3 regions of the Ureibacillus sp. FSL E2-3493 genome follow, and region 1 is predicted to be linked to each of the others. Evidence: riboswitches for the same ligand, from Rfam matches in the RefSeq annotation. Region 1 holds a riboswitch; each other region holds the start of a gene.
The links. A riboswitch is a leader RNA that binds a small molecule or an ion and turns the genes downstream of it on or off. The one in region 1 is predicted to bind thiamine pyrophosphate.
Positions count from the first base shown of each region.

Region 2: it holds a riboswitch for thiamine pyrophosphate, as region 1 does, so the genes downstream of both, tnpA (IS200/IS605 family transposase) here and tnpA (IS200/IS605 family transposase) in region 1, are expected to answer to the same signal.
Region 3: it holds a riboswitch for thiamine pyrophosphate, as region 1 does, so the genes downstream of both, tenA (thiaminase II) here and tnpA (IS200/IS605 family transposase) in region 1, are expected to answer to the same signal.

Region 1 is NZ_JBBOPK010000001.1:1,735,850-1,740,640, forward strand. Features, by position in the region: gene thiE (thiamine phosphate synthase) at 1-453, opposite strand, end outside; gene thiD (bifunctional hydroxymethylpyrimidine kinase/phosphomethylpyrimidine kinase) at 443-1,267, opposite strand; gene thiM (hydroxyethylthiazole kinase) at 1,252-2,016, opposite strand; gene tnpA (IS200/IS605 family transposase) at 2,179-2,634, opposite strand; TPP riboswitch at 2,835-2,934, opposite strand; gene MHH69_RS08790 (GNAT family N-acetyltransferase) at 3,030-3,566, opposite strand; gene MHH69_RS08795 (NAD(P)/FAD-dependent oxidoreductase) at 3,650-4,552, opposite strand; gene MHH69_RS08800 (nitroreductase family protein) at 4,707-4,791, opposite strand, start outside.
Region 2 is NZ_JBBOPK010000001.1:2,948,070-2,952,860, forward strand. Features, by position in the region: gene MHH69_RS15270 (hypothetical protein) at 230-961, shown strand; gene map (type I methionyl aminopeptidase) at 988-1,740, opposite strand; gene thiT (energy-coupled thiamine transporter ThiT) at 2,003-2,563, opposite strand; gene tnpA (IS200/IS605 family transposase) at 2,767-3,222, opposite strand; TPP riboswitch at 3,402-3,509, opposite strand; gene MHH69_RS15290 (hypothetical protein) at 3,622-3,993, opposite strand; gene MHH69_RS15295 (hypothetical protein) at 4,220-4,708, opposite strand; gene MHH69_RS15300 (hypothetical protein) at 4,772-4,791, opposite strand, start outside.
Region 3 is NZ_JBBOPK010000001.1:385,118-389,908, reverse strand. Features, by position in the region: partial or broken gene MHH69_RS02100 (ABC transporter ATP-binding protein) at 1-759, opposite strand, end outside; gene MHH69_RS02095 (ECF transporter S component) at 737-1,333, opposite strand; gene tenA (thiaminase II) at 1,330-2,016, opposite strand; TPP riboswitch at 2,130-2,229, opposite strand; gene MHH69_RS02085 (TerC family protein) at 2,364-3,140, opposite strand; partial or broken gene MHH69_RS02080 (TetR/AcrR family transcriptional regulator) at 3,905-4,396, shown strand; gene pdxR (MocR-like pyridoxine biosynthesis transcription factor PdxR) at 4,440-4,791, opposite strand, start outside.

The DNA of each region.
Region 1 (4,791 bases):
TATAAAACTTACACCAGTAGGAGGTTCTGCATCTGGTTTTGAAGTTGTCTTGAAAATAGGTCCAATTCCAACATAATCCGCTCCATTTAATACGGCTTTTGACATTTCCTCTTCATTATGGACGGAAACACCAATTATTTTTCCTTTAAATTGTTCACGAATGTTTACTAACGCCATATCTTTTTGTCCCACATGGATACCGTCTGCCTGTAATTTCAAGGCTAGCTCCACATCATCGTTCACTATAAATGGCACATGATAATAGTTGCATAAACGTTGACATGCTCTAGCAAACTCTACATATTCCTCCCCTTTTAATGCACGAGGACCTTTTTCCCTAAATTGAAACATTGTAATTCCTGCCTGCAAAGCATCTTCTAATACGTTTAAAGGCTCCTCTTTACAGTTTTCCGTTCCCATTATAAAATAAACTGCTAAATCACTACGATTCATCTACAATCACCTCATATTGGCCTTTCCTTTGTTGATAAGCAAAATGGTTGGTAGGTCCATGCCCGTGTCCGATATTTAACGGATTTTCAATCGCTAATTGAACAAATTTTTTCGCTTCAATCATTGCTTCCTTAAGGGATAATCCTCTCCCTAAAAAGGAAGTAATGGCTGCCGAAAAAGTACATCCTGTTCCATGGGTATGTTTTGTATGAATTCTTTTACTTATCATGGAAAAAGATGTTCCGTCGGCTAAATAAACTTTATCTGTTGCTGTATTTAGCTCCTTCGAATGACCGCCTTTCATTACAACACACTGCACTCCATATTGCAGCATTGTATGGGCTGCCTTTGTCATATGATCCTCGTTTTCTATTTTAATGCCGCTTATTACTTCTGCTTCAGGAATATTGGGTGTTAACACAGTAGCGATGGGCAACAAAGTATTCTTTAATGCATCTACCGCTTCTTTTTGTAGTAGACTTTCTCCACCTTTGGCAATCATCACAGGATCAATTACAAGTTGAACGTCTTTCTGTTGTAAGTAATTGGCGATGACTTCAATAATTTCAGCTGAAAAAAGCATCCCTGTTTTGACCGCTTTTACATGAAAGTCAGAAAAAACGGAAGTTAATTGTTGAAGTACGAAATCAGGTGAAGTAGGAAAAATCCCTTGTACACCTAATGTATTTTGAGCAGTAAGGGCCGTAATAACGGTTGTACCAAATACTTTTAGTTCTTGAAAGGTTTTTAAATCTGCTTGTATACCTGCTCCACCACCACTATCTGCACCTGCAATTGTCATGACAACGTCCATTGTTTACCACCTCTAGATAATAAATGAATACTGTTTATGATTTCTTCTTGAAATGTACCGAGTAGAAGGTGGTCACTCGCCAACTCCGCTACACGTTTATAATCCATGAATAACTCACATAAATTGGATAATGGGTTCCCTTCAAGGGTTAAAGCTGCAGCGCTTAACGCACTTAGTAGACATCCAGTACCAGTAACTTGGGTCATTAATTCATGTCCACCAACTGTCCAATATTCTAGATAGCCATCTGTTAGAAAATCCTTTGATCCTGTAACAGCAACAAGACAGTTATATTTTATTGCAACTTGTTTTGCTACAGTTGGTAGATCCATGTCCCCGTTACCACTATCCACCCCTCTACCTTGCCATTCTACCTCTGCGATGGTTGCTAATTCGCCCATATTACAGCGTATTAGTTGAACGTTTACTTTTTCTAGAATATCTTTAATCGCTCGTTGTCGATATTTTGTAGCTCCAACACCGACGGGATCTAGTACAACTGGGATGTTTAACTCGTTTGCTTTTTTTCCAGCAATCATCATAGATTCTAACGTTCGAACATTTACGGTTCCTAAATTAATTAATAAGCCATTTGCTATAGAAACCATTTCTTCTACTTCTTCCATTTCATCTGCCATTACTGGTGATGCGCCTGTAGCTAATAATCCGTTTGCTGTAAAATTAGCTACAACATAGTTTGTAATACAATGAACTAATGGATTTTTTTTTCGAATACTCGACAACGTCATATTACTTTCACCTCGGTATTTTTTTCGATTCCTTTGTATAGCTAATTTTTATAAATAAATATCCGCCTGTAAAACAGGCGGTTTTAGTAACGCCCTATAAGGGCTCCTTACTAACTGCCCCTAAAGGGGCTTTTTTAATTGACCGTCAACCGTATTTGTTCTTTAATCTCGTTTAAATGGGTCTATATATTCTCTACTCGTCATTTGATCACGTAATCGATCTTCAGCTTCTTGTTCCCTAATGTATTTTGCTACCGCTTTTTCGTTAAGACCTACTGTAGTGACATAATATCCTTTTGCCCAAAACGTTCGATTTCCGTGTTTATATTTTAAATTTGCATGTCTATCGTGAATCATTAAAGAACTCTTTCCTTTTAAATAGCCTACGAATTGTGATACGGATAATTTTGGAGGAATTTTAACCAGCATATGTATATGATCTGGCATTGCATGTCCTTCTATGAGTTCTACGTCTTTCATTTCACATAGACGTCTTAAAATCGCTCCGATGTCTTTTCTTAATTCACCGTAGATTACTTTCCTTCTGTATTTTGGTATAAAAACTATGTGATACTTACAATTCCATCTTGTGTGTGATAAACTATTGTCGCTCGACATTGAGCAAAACTCCTCTCGATTTGAATTTGGTTTGACGGCCATTTTCATTATATCGAGAGGAGTTTTTAATTCCATCTCCATTACCACCCTAAAAGTATATTTTCACACGTGCAGAGCACGTGGTTTTAAAAGAATTAATAAAAACGCCCTTTTGTTCAAAGACAAAAGAGCGTTTAAATTCCAAGATATCATTATGTATTCTCGAAAAAATCTTTGCTCCCTACGTCAGTCTTAACTGTCAGGTTCAAAGGGTCAGGTTTTAACCTTCTCAACGCAAATTGCGTCCCCCTGCAAGAGTATTTGATTGATTTCATATTAACATAAAACTAGTTTTCTACAAGTTAAATTAGGAACAAGAATTAAATAATGAACTAAGTCCTATAAAAAATTTTAGATTAAAAAGGTATTTCGTTAAGTTTTATAGGAGTTATTTGATCCTTTTCCCAATCTTCACGGATGAAAGCATAGCATAACGAGTCGTAAATCGTACCATTATCATTTTCCCATGCATTTCTGAAATAACCTTCTTTCACAAACCGACAATTATAGAGAGTTTTTCTCATCGCCAAATTATCCCATCGTGTATGAGCCTCAATTCGAATTTTTTTATCCGGTAAAGAAAAAAGATATTGAACAATCCAATCGACAGCTTGTGTCCCATACCCTTTTCCCCTTACCGTTTTATCTAACCGAATATCAAACAATGGTATCGTATCATTTATATCATCGATTACAATGAGACCAATTTTTTTATCTCCCTTTAAAATCCAAAATGTTTCTCGATTATGAAAATAACAGCCATTATGATAATTTTCAATGATTTGTTCTTTTGATGGATTGGGAATTGAATGGAATTCCCATGTATTTTTTGTCATAAAAGAAACTAAATCATCTAGTTCGTTTTCAAATTTCTTAAAACGAATATTATTCATTGGTATCACCCCTATCTTCTACATTCGACAAAAAGGGAATATTTTCCTTGTTTAAAATGATATTAAGAATTGAATCCCATTCATTAAAATCTTTCTTCGGACAAATCTTGATTAATAGACAGTGCCACTTTATAACCGTCTGCAGCAGAATTAATTAGTGAAGATGGGCTTATTCTCTTTAATTCACCTGCAATATAAACATTTTGACAAGACGTACGACCAAGTCCATCCGTTATAACCTCGCCGTGTTCGTTTATGTCACAATTGAATTGTACTAGAAAAGGATTCGGACGATAAAAGGTTGGTACAACAAAACCACCTGAACAGTTGACTTTTTCTCCAGATGCTAATTCGACTTGTTCAATATAGCCACGATCTCCGATTAAATTTCTAATAGGTTCCATTTTTACTAGTATGTTTCTTTTTTCTAGTTCACGAATTCCTCTTTTTGAAAATTCTCCACCGTTGGATAATACAACGAAATCCTTGGACCAATTATAGAGTAATTTCGCCATATGGAGGGCATGTTCTTCCATTTCTGCAATAATAATGAGCTGCTTATCCCTTAATTCCCAACCATCACAATAGGGACAATTAAATAAACTTTTACCATAATAATCCCTAATACTCGGTATAGAAAAATGTTCTTGGATTCCGGTTGCAAGTAAAAGTTTGTCGGAAATAAACTCCTGCCCATCTTTTGTTTTGGCAATAAATTGACCATTTTGATTCTTCGAAAGTTCTTGAACAGTCGTTTTGAAATAATGAACGGATGGATAGCGGGTTATCTCCCTCATTCCGATTTCTTTAAATTCCGCTGGTTTGATGCCATCACGGGTAAGAAAACCGTTGGATTGATTTGCTACTCGATTCCGATTTGTTCCATCATCAAAAAGAGCAATTTTTCTTCTAGCCCTACCTAAAGTCAAGCTCGCACTTAATCCCGCTGGACCTGCCCCTACAACTACACAATCAAATACATTCACTACTCTTCGATCCTTTACAAATTAATATTTATTATGTTTGCTTTTCAAATTCTTTCATTTCCTTATTTCAACATAAAAATAGCGTTGACCTTTTCGATCAACGCTAAACAAACTTTTAGTTGTATTTTATAAACTAAGTCTATCCAATATTTTATTAAATAAATTTTGTAATTTGTTCAAGTGGCAGACGGGATGAACCATAAGCAGGAGCAGCTGCTTCACCAATAGCAATTAGGATA
Region 2 (4,791 bases), 1.2 Mb from region 1:
TATTTTCAAAAAAGGGATTCACCATCTAATCAAAAGTAGGATATTATAATTCATATGCTCTAAACATCCATTGAAAACTAGGAGAACTGTAGCTATATTTTATATCTGTATTTTTTTATCGAAAGCAATTGAAAGATTGTTTAGGTTTTTCCAAAATTTTATTACTATTTGGAAATTGTTGTTCAAATCTTAGTAAATGTATATAATTTTATAGAAAGGAGAGGAAAGAATGGGTCGTATAATCCTGCTATTTACATCGGTTATTGTAGTCACACTTTTTACAGTCAATGCATTTTGGCTACAATTCAAAGGGCATTCCACTATTCAAATTATAGATCGTTTACCGATTCTATTTGCACCAGCTAATTTTATTTATTACATATGGGTTCTTGTGTTCATTTTTCTTTTCCTTTGGATATATAACTACATAAAATTACGCCGCACTGATTATTTTATTTCGATACCCCAAGTTATTCTTTTTTTATGTGTAGTTATTTTTCAAATTGCTTCCCTGTGGAGTTGGCATAGTGAACATTTTTTACTATCCTTTGTTTTATTTTTTATACAAGTCATTTTATTATTTGGACTTTATTTAACTTATCCATTAAAAAAGGAATTGTTCAAATTAAGAATGCCTATTGCTATTTATTTTAGTTGGTCTACCTATCTACTAATTCTACATGGTTGGTACTTACTTGTTGATATGCAGTGGAAAGGTTTCGGTTTAAGCAGTGCCCTTTGGACAGTTATTCTTATGACAATCGGTACAGCCATTGCACTACATCTTCGTTATCATCATTTTGATATTGTGTATCCAATCGTTTTTATATGGTGTTATTTAGGAATTGCAGTTTCAAATGGTTTTGATGAACTTTTAGTAACGACCGCCGCTCTTTTCTTAATAGGTGTTTTGGTAGTGGGCATATTCTTTATGAAAAAAAATCCTGCGCACTTGAAGTAATTCTTCAAGTGAACAGGAATTTTTTTTTAATCTTCAATTTGTGTAATGATGATTGGTTTGTCTTTCGTAACAATAACCGTATGTTCGATTTGTGCTACTAAAGATTTGTCAGGTGTAATAAATGTCCACCCATCTCCAGCTTCCACAATATGTTCTGCTTTTTCGGATATGAATGGCTCTACAGCTAAAACCATTCCTTCCTTCATAATCGTTGCATCCCAAGCATCATAATAATTTAAAACGTGATCTGGTTTTTCATGTAGGGAACGGCCAATTCCGTGACCAGTTAAATTCATAATAACAGTTAAACCATTATCTCTCGCTTCCCGTTCAACTGCTTTACCAACTCGATTTAACTTTGAGCCCGCTTTTACTTTTGTCATCGCACGATCAAAGGCAGATTTTGCAACCGTACATAGCTTTTCCTTTTCAGTATAACCACTTCCTACAACAAAGGAAATACCCGTATCCGCAAAATATCCATTTAAAGAACCAGAAACGTCAATATTGACCATATCTCCTTCTTTAATTTCCTTTGAACCAGGAATCCCATGGGCAACTTCGTGGTTTACACTAATGCAAGTATAACCAGGGAAATCATATTCTCCTTTTGGTCCAGAAATTGCGCCTGCCTCTTCAAACATACGTCCTGCAATTTCATCTAACTCTTTTGTCGTAATACCCGGTTTTGTTGCTGCTTTCATGGCTTCACGAATTTCAGCGCAAATACGGCCAATTTTTTTCAATGCTTCTAATTCTTCTTTTGTTTGAACAATCATGTTAAACGTCCTTCCTATATACATATCTTTATATAATATACCATAATCGAAAAGGTTTTTATGACAATTGCACCTGATAGGAAATCGTTTTTTCTTTTCAGAATTATCTATACGTAGTCCTTTTTTAGATCGAATGATGGGATTATCTATTCAGTAATAAAACATTTCTCGAACTTTCATTGTTTCTATTTAAACAACTAAAAAACCAAGAATACCGTATCGATTCTTGGTTCTTCTTTATCATATTATAGAATTTATTTTATTAAGAATTGGCTTTTAGTAATCTAGGAGAAGCCGTAAAGATTAGTACACCAACGATCGCAGTTAAAATAATCGCTGGAATCATATAAGATCCGTTATAAACGATTGTGTACACCCAGACGTTTTGATCTCCTGCATACTCTGCAAAGAATACAGCACCAGCAATGGTATGTGCTGCGTAACGCAACAATCCACCAACAACTGTTCCAAAAACAATGTATAATCCCATTCTTTTTTTATTTAAATTCGTAGCAGCATCGACGATTTGCTTGCGGAATATACCTGCAAATCCGACTACTGAAAAGGCAACAATATAGTCTAGTAACCCTTGAGCCCAGTGAAGGATATAGCCACCAAGAAGGATTTGGATAAGACCGATTAATAGTCCAGTGATTATTCCAGCAGATAATCCCCAACGAATAGCGATTAAAAGAATCGGAACCATCACAAAACTAATAGAGCCACCTTGTGCCCATAACGAAAACGATAATTTGTCTAACACAACACCAATTCCCGCGAAAATAGCAATTTCAACGAGCATTAATAATCTTTTATTGTTCATAACAACTCTCCTCTCTTTTATTCCGATGTAGAACATTGAGAAGGAATAGAAATCTTCGCCCATTATTATTTGGAAACAATGCCCCTTTACTCCAAATAAATATCCGCCTGTAAAACAGGCGGTTTTAGTAACGCCCTATAAGGGCTCCTTACTAACTGCCCCTAAAGGGGCTTTTTTAATTGACCGTCAACCGTATTTGTTCTTTAATCTCGTTTAAATGGGTCTATATATTCTCTACTCGTCATTTGATCACGTAATCGATCTTCAGCTTCTTGTTCCCTAATGTATTTTGCTACCGCTTTTTCGTTAAGACCTACTGTAGTGACATAATATCCTTTTGCCCAAAACGTTCGATTTCCGTGTTTATATTTTAAATTTGCATGTCTATCGTGAATCATTAAAGAACTCTTTCCTTTTAAATAGCCTACGAATTGTGATACGGATAATTTTGGAGGAATTTTAACCAGCATATGTATATGATCTGGCATTGCATGTCCTTCTATGAGTTCTACGTCTTTCATTTCACATAGACGTCTTAAAATCGCTCCGATGTCTTTTCTTAATTCACCGTAGATTACTTTCCTTCTGTATTTTGGTATAAAAACTATGTGATACTTACAATTCCATCTTGTGTGTGATAAACTATTGTCGCTCGACATTGAGCAAAACTCCTCTCGATTTGAATTTGGTTTGACGGCCATTTTCATTATATCGAGAGGAGTTTTTAATTCCATCTCCATTACCACTCTAAAAGTATATTTTCACACGTGCAGAGCACGTGGTTTTAAAAGAATTAATAAAAATGGCGTCAGGACAGAGCCTAAACGCCATGAATGGAGTCGGTTTCTATCCACATCCCTTCGCAAGTACTAACTTACAGGTTCAAAGAGTTAGTGCAATAAGTGCACAATCTCAGCTGACTTCATCAGCTCCCCTTGTGGTAAATACATCATTTTTTATTGTTAGAACACATTTATTGTATCAAAGTATATGATTTTTTCAACTAGGTTATTAAGATAAAAATATGTGTCTTAAAAAAGAAAAGGAGAAATACTAGCTTACTTAATCGTTCCTTCAATTTCTCCATTTTTTGAAATGGTAAACTCTAAACTTTTTATCGGTAACTCTGATTCTAAAATTTCATTTAATGTATGATTTTTAACAAAATCTTCAACTTTAGCTTGCTCCTTTATTTGCACAAACTCCACCATGATTGGTTTACTTTTTAATCTCTCTAAAACACTATTAATTTTGCTTTTATTTTCAAATGAGAGAGTGCTATCGAAAACATACAATTTAATCAAGAAATATTTACTATTATAATAATCTTCAAAGTCTTCAATACCGTCTTTGTATTCTTTTATACTTTGTGTTAATAATTTTATTTTTGTATTCGCATTTGGTAAGTATTCTCGTACAATTTCGTTCATATATTCGGAACCTGGTTAATTTTTCCTTTTATCCTACTTATTCTTGTTTGATGTGTAATCTTTAAAACCATCTTTATCGATATAAAGTCTATATTCATTCAAAATCTTATAATCTTTTAAATTAGATTTATCAAAGAAAGATAAGCTACTAGGCTTTTCCAAAAAAGCTTTCGTAATCCTTATCCGAAATTAAAAAAACATTCATATAATATACTATTTCTGGGATTTAGCTGTGAATCTTTTCCATAATAAGCTGAAATGAAGTAGATGTAATTGTCGAATTCTCTTTTACAACAACTGAAGTTGTAATATATCTAGGAGAATATTTTTCAACATATTCAGCTAGCGTGATATCAAGATTTGTTTCTTCTTTATCATTAGCACTAAGATAAAACATATTAGTAGAAGTCTGTAATTCGACTCCATCCATTTCACCTTTTATTTCTTCATTTATATTCTCACTAATAATTCGTCCAATATAATCGTCTTTTAATTCACCCTCTTTTGTTGTAATCGCATTAAAATGGAGTGTTTCGTCATTTTGGGGGTAAACATATGTTTGAACCGTGCCGCTTCCACCTCTACGGGATCTTCCTCCAATTGAGGACACTTCAAATTTAAAACCATATTTATCCTCAAGCGATGTTTCAATCTTGTTAGACGTTGTTTCATTTAATGAGCTGCATCCACATAGAGTCAAGAGTGTAGCTACCATCACAACACTATCTAAAAACAATATTTTGTTTTCATTTCCAACCTACTCTCGCATAACTTTTAATTAATTTCCCCGATTTAACA
Region 3 (4,791 bases), 1.4 Mb from region 1:
AAGGATGGGACGTATTCTCCACTACTTCCGACCACTTTTCTGGAAAAACTTTTGGCCGCCAAATCCCCGCTTCTTCCATTTCCTTCTGGAAGTTTTGAAGAATGTCCTTTGGTTTTCCGTCCCCAATCACAGTTCCGCGATCATTTAACAAAATGACCCGGTCCATCCACTCGATACAACCATCTAATACGTGTTCAACAAATACCATCGTTTGTTTTTTTTTTTCGATAATTGGTGTAGTAAATCAAATATTTCCTGTCTACCTTTCGGATCTAGTTGGGCTGTTGGTTCATCAAAAAACAACACTTCGGGTTGTAATGCTAACAGGCAAGCCAACGCCAATCGTTGCTTCATTCCACCTGATAATGTTTCAATCGGTGTTCTCTTATCTACGTTCAAACCGACTTGCCCCATTAAGTCTGCAATCATTTTGTCCATCTCATTTCGAGGAATAGATCGATTTTCCAGACTAAAAGCAATCTCTTCATCTACATGCAACATACAAAATTGAGAATCCGGATCTTGGAACATCACGCCAACATGTTTTCTAGAAAATACTTCACCATTTACTTCGGCCTCAATATGTTCCGGAATAATACCAGCAAGGGCGGAAATCAAAGTTGATTTCCCACTCCCACTAGGTCCTAAAATTAATACTTTTTCCCCTTTATTTATGGACAACGTTATATTTTGAAGCGATTGTTCAGAGCGATTGTAGAAGCGAATAAACAAGTTTTTACAGCCTAGAAACGTTTTCATTGATCTCGCCCTTTTTTCTCGTCTGTTTCATAATTTCATATTGTTCTAACACCCCTGTTTTGGCTAAGGCGTCTACTACCACTTTCCCTAACCATCCTCCGAGAATCGCTCCGCTAATAATATGAATCGCTAATGTTGCAAAAAATACGCCCGTTGTGTAATAGCCAAAACCGTTAGCCAATAAGTTATAAACAATTCCTAAAACCCCCGCTAAAGCACCTGAAAGCATTAATGTAAAGAGGTTATAACGTTTATATCGAAATAAGGCAAAGGCTATTTCGGAACCAATCCCTTGGAAAACGCCTACTAACAGAGCCGATAAACCAAAGTGACTACCCGTTAGTAATTCAACAGCCGCTGCTGCAACCTCCGCGATAAAGGCTGCACCAGGTTTACGGATGATATAAGCAACGATTGGGCTAGCAATGACCCAAATCCCAAACATAAATCCTGCTCCAACTGGTCCGACTAGAGCGGAAATCGGAATCCAAAGGGTCGACCAGCCTAAATAAATAACACCGCAAGCTACGGATAAAATAACCGCAAGAACAACTTCTTTCATCTTCCACTTCATTCTTTGACAGCCTCCATTTTGACAGGCCATTCTTCCAGCCGATAAGCCATATCCCAAAACATATATTCAAGCTGGCAACTGAGTAAAAAATGATTTCGCATCTTGTCCTTTTCTTTCTCTGTTGCATCTAACGCCCATTCATCTAAACGTTCACAGAATTTTGTCGTAATGGAATCCGTACGACTACCATAGAAATGAATCCATTCGTAAAATGGATGGAATTGATCTGGTTTTACATCATTCAATAATTTCTTTCCAATCTCCCAGTAAGTCCACGGACAAGGTAATAAAACAGCTAAAATTTCGCCTAACGTTCCTTCATGGGCAACGGTCAGCATATGACGAATATATTGGTGAGCAGATGGTGATAACGGATATCCTTGTAACTCTTCGTATGGTACACCTGCGATTTGGCAAAAGTTTTGGTGCGGATGGGTTTCACTGTTTAAAACAAATGATATTTGTTGATTAAACATGGCCATATCTTCACGATTCTCGCACTTTGAAATAGCAATTCCATAGATTCGTATAAAGAAACTTAAATACTCAAAATCTTGTTTGACGTAATGGATTAATTGTTCCCTTTTTAAATCTCCTTTTGCGATTCCTTGTACGAAAGGATGTTCAAAAATTGCGTTAAAGATAGGAGTTGCTTCCCTCCTAAGTTCTGCTGAAAAACTCATGTTAATTCCTCCTTATTGGTTATAATCGGAAGACGTTCATTGGAGCCATTTTTCCTTCAACAACGAAAAAACCGCTCCAAAAAATGGAGCGGCAGAATAATTGTAAGCATACCCATGCACGGACTCCACTTTCCTACGCTAGTATGAACTAGATCAGGTTCAAAGGGTCCAGATTACTCTGTCTCAGCCAAAATGGCTCCCCTAGTGGTCTTTCCTATTAATTTAATTTTCACTCTACATCCGTTTTTTTTAAAAGTCAATTCAAATTTTTCCAACAAGGTTCAATTTAATACGAAGGGACTATAGGAAGATAGTGGTAAGGCAATGCTTTTATAGATTATTTTTATCTATAACGATACATCTTTTCCTTTTGACTTGTTACTAGGCGCAAACCAACCGAGTAGGGCAATAGCTACTAATACCCCATAGAAGATTAGTGTCCACGTAGTGCTGTGAGGGAAGTGATGATCCAACACACCGATATCCTCATGGGCAAGCGTGATTACAGCTAGTTTAACACCAACCCAAGCAACAATGGCATATGCTGTAGTTTCCAAAGCTGGACGTTTATCAAGAAGTTGTACAAACCAAGTTGCTGCAAATTTAATCAAAACAAGTCCAGCAATACCTCCAAGTAGTACAACGATAAATTGACCTGCATCCATACCACCAAAGTCGCCTAGTGGGGAATCTGGAAGACCGAGGGCAAGAGCAACTGCGGCTAGAATAGAATCAACTGCAAAAGCAAGATCCGCCAATGCTATCTTCCCTACAGTAGCACCAAAACCTTTCCCTGCGGATTCCTTTTCATCATCCTTATGAATATTCTTATTATCTTTACCAAACCGTGCCTGAATGACATGCTTTAATCCTAGATATAGAAGATAGGCAGCCCCTATCGCCTGTATTTGCCACACATTGGCGATAAAAGAAATGGCAAAAAGTGCACCAAATCTAAAAACAAAGGCCAATAGAATTCCGTAATTTATAGCTCTTTTTTTCTGTTCTTCCGGTAAATGCTTGGCAATAACTGCAAGTACTAGAGCGTTGTCAGCTGATAATAATCCTTCTAATCCAATTAGAATCAACAATGTCCAGGCATACTCTAACCATATTGACTCCATTTAAAAGACCCCAATCTGTAAATTTTAATGATATAAAAATCTCTATAATTATAGACTTTCCTAATTAGACACAAGGTATTCTTAATGGTTATTGGAAAACAATTTTTATTCCCATTAATGGTTAACCATTTAATTACTACTCAACAGCTATAGTTTTATGGTGATTTCGTCACTTTCTTTGAAAAAGAATATTTTCTTATTCGAAACCGATTGTTCTGGATACCTTGTATCAATTGCACTTATACGTAGTGTAATTTCTTCCAACGGCAAGGTGATATTAGCTAATAACAACTTTATTCGATGTTTTCCCTGCCTGATTGAAACTGACAAAATATAGTAATTCCTCCTTATTGGTTATAATCCGAAGACATTCATTGGAGCCATTTTCCTTTAAAAACGAAAAACGCTCAAAAAATGAAACTGCGGAATAATTGTAAACATTCCCATGTATGGACTCACTTTCCTACGCTAGCAAACTAGTTAGCTCTAATATTTAATCACCTTCATATCTAGTAAAAAGCCAATTGTAATAGTTAGTATTTTCATATCCATAGGTTCAGTATGATAAAAATATTGCAAATCGACAGTGGATATTTCCGGAAAGTCACATATTATTTCGGTTAAAGCCACTTTTAATCTTTCTTTTTCTTCTTCCAGAAGTTTTTCATCAAAATATACAATCCAAGTTAGTTTATTCTTTTCAACATTGGCATAGACCGCTTTTTTATTTTTAGGAATGGAGCGGATCCATTCGGTCGAATAAAATGTTTAAACATGCAGTTTTCTCCCTTAGCCGAAAACCCATCCATCGCCGATTTAACGGTTCAAAAAATTTCAAATCGCGCCGAACTAAATCGCACAACGTTCTATTTACATTACCAAGATATAAACGATTTATTAAAACAAATCACCGATGAAATTATCGACGTATTGTCGAATAAAGTAGGTGATTTAATTCATATGAAAGACCTCTCGAATCATGAACATTCGTCATTTTATTAGATTTCTTGTATGACCATCGGAAATGCATCGGTGTATTGTTTGAAATGCGGAAGTTTGAAAACGAACTATTTCATTTATTAAGCGACGAGGAGAGAAAATGCCGAAAAAGCAGTAACGAAAGAATACATCGACTTTGATATTAAAGTAGCCTCAATGACAGGATCATTATGTGGTGGTTAAAGGATGGTATTCACTTTAGTTCAGAATATATTGCCCGCCAAATATACTTATTTCAAAGGCCAACGAAAGAATAACATGAAAAATCTCACCTGCTTCATACAGATGAGATTTTCTTATTTATTTGGATTTCCAAACAGTAGATATAGCGGCAATACCTTGCGTAATTTGTTCCAACGACAAGGTGCCATAGCCGATAACAACTTTATTCGACGTTTCCCCTGTTCGATCAAATTGAAATTGGGAATAGGCATCAACGGTTACCCCTACTGATTTCGCCTTTTGCAAAGCTTGTTGTTCCGTTAAATAATCGGGTAAGTGTAAAACAATATGTAACCCCGCATCATCACCTGTAATTATAAACTCATCGCCTAGTCGATTTTTAATTTCATCGATTAAATGTTGTCGTTTCTCACTGTAAAGTTTTCGCATTTTCGCGATATGCTTTTCAAAATGCCCATCTTTCATAAAA